Regions from separate parts of the Comamonas sediminis genome, predicted to be linked through region 1. Evidence: predicted binding sites of a transcription regulator. Region 1 holds the regulator's gene; each other region holds the start of a gene.

What was found. Region 1 encodes FNR, which switches genes on or off when oxygen is low (the NO sensors DNR and NnrR bind a similar motif). Its sites were predicted from a motif close to TTGATNNNNATCAA; they were not measured.
Region 2: AB7A72_RS07445 (oleate hydratase) is a predicted target of FNR. The motif match lies at 919-932, and genes of this name have one in related genera.
Region 3: AB7A72_RS04865 (universal stress protein) is a predicted target of FNR. The motif match lies at 1,184-1,197, and genes of this name have one in related genera.

The regions. Positions count from the first base shown of each region.
Region 1 covers NZ_JBGBDC010000001.1:623,643-625,910, reverse strand. The annotation lists gene AB7A72_RS02745 (universal stress protein) at 1-428, opposite strand, end outside; gene fnr (fumarate/nitrate reduction transcriptional regulator Fnr) at 565-1,287, opposite strand; gene hemN (oxygen-independent coproporphyrinogen III oxidase) at 1,437-2,268, shown strand, end outside.
Region 2 covers NZ_JBGBDC010000002.1:707,308-709,575, reverse strand. The annotation lists gene AB7A72_RS07450 (enoyl-CoA hydratase/isomerase family protein) at 1-877, shown strand, start outside; gene AB7A72_RS07445 (oleate hydratase) at 1,001-2,268, shown strand, end outside.
Region 3 covers NZ_JBGBDC010000002.1:150,669-152,936, forward strand. The annotation lists gene AB7A72_RS04855 (SIR2 family NAD-dependent protein deacylase) at 1-127, shown strand, start outside; gene AB7A72_RS04860 (aldo/keto reductase) at 147-1,109, opposite strand; gene AB7A72_RS04865 (universal stress protein) at 1,307-1,744, shown strand; gene AB7A72_RS04870 (2OG-Fe dioxygenase family protein) at 1,901-2,268, shown strand, end outside.

The DNA.
Region 1 (2,268 bases):
ACCGGTATCGTCGCATGGGTCAGCACATGCTGGGTTTCGCTGCCCAGCAGCAAACGCTTCAAGCCCCGGTAGCCGTGCGAGGCCATCACAATCAGGTCGCAGTTTTCCTTCTTGGCCGTCTCCAGCAAGGCTTCGGCAATCAGGTCGGACTTGATCACCAAGGTCTTGATCGGCACGCCCGTTGCGGCACCTTCGGCCACGACCTTGTCAACCACGCTCTGCGCAGCGCGCTGCCAGCCTTCTTCGATGCGTGCGATGTCATCGGGGTTCTGCATCGTGCTGCCTTCGAAGTAGCTGCGCGGGTAGTTCGGCGAGATATTGACGGCGGTGACGGTGGCATGGCTCAGCTTGGCCAGCGCCAGCGCATGGCGGACCGCTTTCTCGGACAGCTCAGAGCCATCGGTGGCAAGCAGGATATGTTGGTACATGACAGGCTCCTTTCGGGTCAGACTCTGGACAGGGCCACAGGCTGCTGCCTTGCCCTGGTTTCATCTCCAAGCATCGCCGCTTATCGCGCGGAACGATGTCGGATCAGGCCGCATTCGTGTCTCGGGCCTGCACTTTTCAGGCCGAGCAGGCCTGGGTGTTGATCAGACCCTGGAGCTTGTCGGTGTCGAGAATGCGCACATGGCGCTGCTTGACCTCGATGATGTTCTCCTCGGCAAACTTGGAGAAGGTGCGGCTCACCGTTTCAAGTTTCAGGCCCAGGTAGCTGCCGATTTCCTCGCGGGTCATGCGCAGGATCAGTTCATGCTGCGAAAAGCCCCGGGCGTGCAGCCGCTGCACCAGGTTCAGCAGGAAGGCGGCCAGACGCTCTTCGGCACGCATGCTGCCCAGCAGCAGCATCACGCCGTGCTCGCGCACGATCTCGCGGCTCATGACCTTGTGCACATGGTGCTGCAAGGCCGTCACTTCGCGCGACAGGTCCTCGAGTGTCGAGTAGGGCATCACGCAGACCTCGGCATCTTCCAGCGCAATCGCGTCGCAGGAGTGGCGGTCATTGACGATGCCGTCCAGGCCGATGATCTCGCCCGCCATCTGAAAACCGGTGACCTGGTCACGCCCGTCTTCTGTGGCGATGCTGGTCTTGAAGAAGCCGGTGCGAATCGCATACAGCGAGGTGAACGTCTCGCCATTGCGGAACAGCGCACTGCCGCGCTTGATCTTGCGACGGGTGGCAACGATCTCGTCGATACGCTCCATTTGTTCGGCCGACAGACCCACGGGCATGCACAGCTCGCGCAGATTGCAGTTGGAGCACGCCACTTTGATGGAGTTGGATGTCATGTATCAATACCCGTGAACAAATATTCGTGTAGGAACGGCGTTCCATGTATGGGCCTATTGTGCGTGCAGGCGCCAAATGGGTTCTTGATGTATATCAAGGACGGGTGGCAAGCCTTGGGGCACATTGGGGGTCCGCAAGGATAAAGCCCATGATTTCCCTGACCCCCGAACTGCTGCGCCGTTTTGACGTCCCCGGCCCCCGTTACACGTCGTATCCTACCGCAGACCGATTTGTTGAAGCCTTTGCTGCGAATGAGTACAAGCAGGCGCTGGTGCAGCGCGGCCACGGCCTGGCTGGGAGATTGGCGCCGCTGTCGTTGTATGTGCATGTGCCGTTCTGTGCCTCGCTGTGCTACTACTGCGCCTGCAACAAGATCATCACCAAGCATGCCGAGCGGGCCGACGAATACCTGGATTACCTGGAGCGCGAGCTGGATCTGCAGCTCGCCCACCTCAGCACCCGGTCCACCATCAGCCAGCTGCACCTGGGCGGGGGCTCGCCGACCTTCCTGAGCGATGCGGGTCTCAGCCGCCTGATGGACATGGTCAAGCAGCGCTTCCATCTGCAGCCGGGCGGCGAGTACTCGATCGAGATCGACCCGCGCACCGTGAGCCGCGAGCGCCTGCTGCACCTCTACCAACTGGGTTTTAACCGCCTGAGCTTTGGCGTGCAGGATTTCGACCCGCTGGTGCAAAAGGCCGTGCACCGCGAGCAGCCCGCCGACCAGGTGTTTGCGCTGGTCGAGCAGGCGCGCGCAATCGGCTTTGAATCCATCAATATTGATCTGATCTATGGTTTGCCGTTGCAAAGCCCGGCCAGCTTCGCCCGCACGATGGAGCAGGTCAATGCGCTGCGGCCTGACCGCATTGCGCTCTACGCCTATGCGCATCTGCCCGAGCGCTTCAAGCCCCAGCGCCGCATCCTGGTGCAGGACTTGCCCAGCCCGGCGGACAAGCTGGCCATGCTGGCCCAGGCGCTGG
Region 2 (2,268 bases), on a different contig from region 1:
TATCCGCTTTCTGCATGCCGCCGGCATGGCAGGCAACCCCGAGCTGGAGGATTTCTTCACCGAGGAATATGCGCTCAACCACCTGATCCACCACTTCGGCAAGCCCTATATCGCCTTCATGGATGGCATCGTGATGGGTGGCGGCATGGGCATCAGCCAGGGCGGCAGCCTGCGCATCGTCACCGAGCGCACGAAGATGGCGATGCCCGAGACGGCCATTGGCCTGTTCCCCGATGTGGGCGGCGGCTACTTCCTGTCCCGCTGCCCCGGCCATGTGGGCGAGTACCTGGGCCTGACCGGCCAGATGATTGGCGCGGCCGATGCACTGGCCTACCGGCTGGCCGATGGCTACCTGACCAGCGCGCAGCAGCAGGCGCTGTGGGACGGGCTGGCCACTGGCAGCTTTGCCAACGGCGACGCGGTGCAGGCCTTTGTCAAAGCCGGCCTGGCACCTGCGCCAGAGCGTGCAGCCAACCCCGATGCAGAGATCAACCAGTACTTTGGCCTGGCCGATGTGCCGGCCATCATCGCCGCACTGGAGGCCGGCAACAGCGACTTTGCCCGCGCCACTGCCGAGACCTTGCGCAAGCGCTCACCGCTGATGCTGTTTGTCGTGCTCGAGCAGATCCGCCGCGCTCGCGGCATGCGCCTGGCTGACGACCTGCGCATGGAGCGCGACATGGTGCGCCACTGCTTCTACCTGCGGCCCGACCGCAAGAGCGAGACGCTCGAAGGCATCCGCGCACTGGCGGTGGACAAGGACCACGCCCCCCAGTGGAGCCCCGCCCGCATCGAAGACGTGAACCTGCAGGAAGTGGCGCAGATGTTTGCCAGCCCCTGGCCTGTGGAGGCGCACCCGCTGCTGGCGCTGAACTGAGCGACAGGACAGCGCAAGCGGCTACGTGGATGCGTAGGCGCTTGCCGCTCATCAATAGCGGGTGGGAGCCGGTGTGCTATACCTTGACGTCTGATCGTCAAGCTATCCATGAAAGGCAACAGCATGAAGCATGCAGACTCCCGGACCTCCTCGCTGCGCGTTGAGGCGAACATTGGTGAAGGCTTTTGGCGCAAGGGCCCCCAAGACAGCCTGCCGCCACCCGATATGACGGGCGCCTATATGCGCAACCGGCCGGTGCTGGGGGCGCCGGTTGCTGGGCGCAAGGCCTGGATCATCGGCAGCGGCATCGCCGGCCTGGCCGCAGCTTTCTACCTGATCCGTGACGGCGGCATGGCTGGCGAAGACATCACCATTCTGGATACCCTGGATGTGGCGGGTGGCTCGCTCGATGGTGCGGGCAATGCCGAGCAGGGCTATATCGTGCGCGGTGGCCGCGAGATGAACTGGAACTACGACAACTTCTGGGACCTGTTCCAGGACGTGCCGGCGCTGGAGCTGCCCGAGGGCTACAGCGTGCTCGACGAGTACCGCTACGTCAATGACAACGATCCCAACTGGTCCAAGGCCCGGCTGATGCACCAGCAAGGCAAGATCCGCGATTTCTCCACCCTGGGCCTGACCAAGGCGCACCAGTGGGAGATCGTCAAGCTGCTGCTCAAGCGCAAGGAGGAGCTGGACGACATCAGCATCGAATCCTATTTCAGCAAGAGCTTTCTGGAGACCAATTTCTGGTACCTGTGGCGTTCGATGTTCGCGTTCGAGAACTGGCAAAGCCTGCTGGAGATGAAGCTCTACATGCACCGCTTTCTCGATGCCATCGATGGGCTGACCGACATGTCGGCGCTGGTGTTCCCCAAGTACAACCAGTACGACAGCTTTGTCGTACCGCTGACGCGCATGCTCAAGGACAAGGGCGTGAAGGTGCAGTTCAACACCCGCGCCTATGACTTGGACATGCGCGAAGAAGCGGGCAGCCGCACGGTCACCGCGATCCGCTGCCGATCGGCGGGCCAGGAGGTACAGATTGACGTCGGTCCCCATGATGTCGTGTTTGCGCTGACCGGCTCGATGACCGAGGGCACGGCATATGGCGATATGGATACGGTGCCGGTGCTGGCGCGTGGCAATGAGGAGCCGGGCGATGACAGCGACTGGACCTTGTGGAAGCGCCTGGCAGCCAAGTCGCCGGTGTTTGGCCGGCCCGAAAAGTTCTATGGCGATGTGAAGGGCTCGATGTGGGAGTCGGCCACGTTGACCTGCAAACCCTCGCCATTGATCGACAAGCTCAAGGAACTGTCGGTCAACGATCCCTACTCGGGCAAGACGGTGACCGGCGGCGTCATCACCTTCACCGATTCGAACTGGGTGAT
Region 3 (2,268 bases), on a different contig from region 1:
CCATATTGCGGCCCGGGGTGGCGCCCATGTGGTGGTCATCAACCCAGAGCCCACCGAACTGGACAGCGTGGCTGACCAGTGCTGGCGCCTGCCTTCGGCGCAGATATTGCCGGCTCTGCTGGCCTAGCCTGTCTAGCCCAGGGGCATCAAGCCTCGGCGCTGGCGGCGTTGAGCGTGGCCATGGCATCGGCATCCAGCTGCAACTGGCTGGCGCGGATCAGCGACTGCAGCTGCTCCAGGTTGCTGGCACTGGCAATCGGCGATGCAATGGCCGGCTGGCGCATGACCCAGGCAACAGCCACTTCGCCCATCGGTGCAGCGACACGGGCGCTGACCTGTTCCAGCGCGGCCAGAATGCGCACGCCCCGGTCATTGAGGTAGAGCTGGGTGGTCTTGGCGCCGCGCGGGCTTTTGCTGGCATCTTCGGCCTTGCGGTATTTGCCGGTCAAAAAGCCGGCGGCCAGGCTGTAGAAATTGATGACGCCTACGCCATGCGCAACGCACAGCGGCTGCAGCTCTTTCTCGAACACGGCACGGTCGTAGAGGTTGTAGAGCGGCTGCAGACTCTCATAACGTGCCAGACCATGCTGCTCGCTGGTCTGCAGCGCCTCTGCCAGCCGTGCAGCGCTGTAGTTGCTGGCACCTACCGCCCGCACCTTGCCCTCGGCGATCAGCTCGCCAAAGGTGCCCATCACATCGGCCAGCGGCACCTGCGCGTCGTCGTCATGCGATTGGTAGAGGTCGATGTAGTCGGTCTGCAGGCGCTGCAGTGAGGCATCGACCGCCTGGCGAATGTACTCCGGGCGCAGGCCGACCTTGCCATCGCCCATGTCCTTGCCGACCTTGGTCGCCAGCACCACTTGCGCGCGCTTGCCCGAGCTGCGCAGCCATTTGCCCAGCACGCGTTCGGACTCGCCGCCGCTGTGGCCTGGCGCCCAGCGCGAGTACACGTCAGCGGTATCGACAAAGTTCATGCCGGCATCCAGCCAGGCGTCCAGCAGCCTGAAACTGGTGGCCTCGTCGGCCGTCCAGCCAAATACATTGCCACCCAGGCACAGAGAAGAGACCTGCAGCGGGGATCGACCAAGAGAGCGCAGCGGTGTTGTCATGGTTTCAAGAGGCGTAGCTGCCCAGCAGGGCGGAGAAGACATTATGCGGCGCGGGCAGCGGGCCCGGCCACCCTTTGATGCAGCACAAACCCCGCGCAACCACTGCAGGGCGCTGCCGCGCAACCGGTGCGCGTCCGTTTGCCGGGGCATGCGTTTTAGAGTAAGTTATGCATGGAACAACTAAAAGGAGTGACACTATGTTCAAACATATTCTGGTGCCGGTCGATGGGTCTGCCACCTCCATGCTCGCAGTCAACAAGGCCGCCGGTCTTGCCAAGGCCTTTGGCAGCCAGGTCACGGCGGTCTATGTGATCGATCCTTATCCCTTTACCGGCGTGGGCGCCGACTTTGCCTATGGCCAGGCGCAGTACCTGTCGGCCGCCACGGCCGATGCGCACACCGCGCTCGACGCCGTCAAATCCGCGATGGAGCAAGCGGGCATCCCCGTCGACACCGTGATGGGCGAAGGCCACTCCGTACACGACGGTGTGATGGAAGCCGTCAAAACCACCGGTGCCGACCTGATCGTCATGGGGTCGCATGGCCGCAAGGGCCTGGAAAAGCTGGTGCTGGGCAGCGTGACCCAGCGGGTGCTGAGCGACAGCCTGATCCCGGTGCTGGTCGTGCGCCAGTAAGACCGCGCGCGCCGCCCGGCGACAGGGATGGCGCGAACCGGGCCCCATGCGCGTGCTACGGCATGCCAGCGGGCAGTGCTGCGGCGCTGCCCAAAGTTGTGTAGCACGCAATGCTTTTGAGACCGCCGTAAGCTCGCCCGCTTGACGGAGTTTTACATGCAGTCCTTTCCCCCTCCCTATTGCGATGCCGACACAGTAGACGGCACCTTGCGCGCCTATGGCTATGCGGTGCTGAGCCCCGCAGCGGTTGCACAGTGGGCCGCCTGCCAGCCAGAGGAGCTGGCGGCGCTCAGCGGCCACTGGGAGGCGATGCCCCACGATGCGTACCTCAAGGATGGCGGCCGGTACCGCAAGCGCCGCCATTCCTGCTATGTGGTGCAGGATGACCAGGTGCAGGCGGTGGCCCACCGTGCCCACTGGCAGCCGGTGGAATACAACGCCTTGCATGGCGGCATGCAGCGCTGGTTTGAACCGGTGACGGACACCACGCAGGCGCTGCCGGCATGGAGCCAGATCATGCGGGC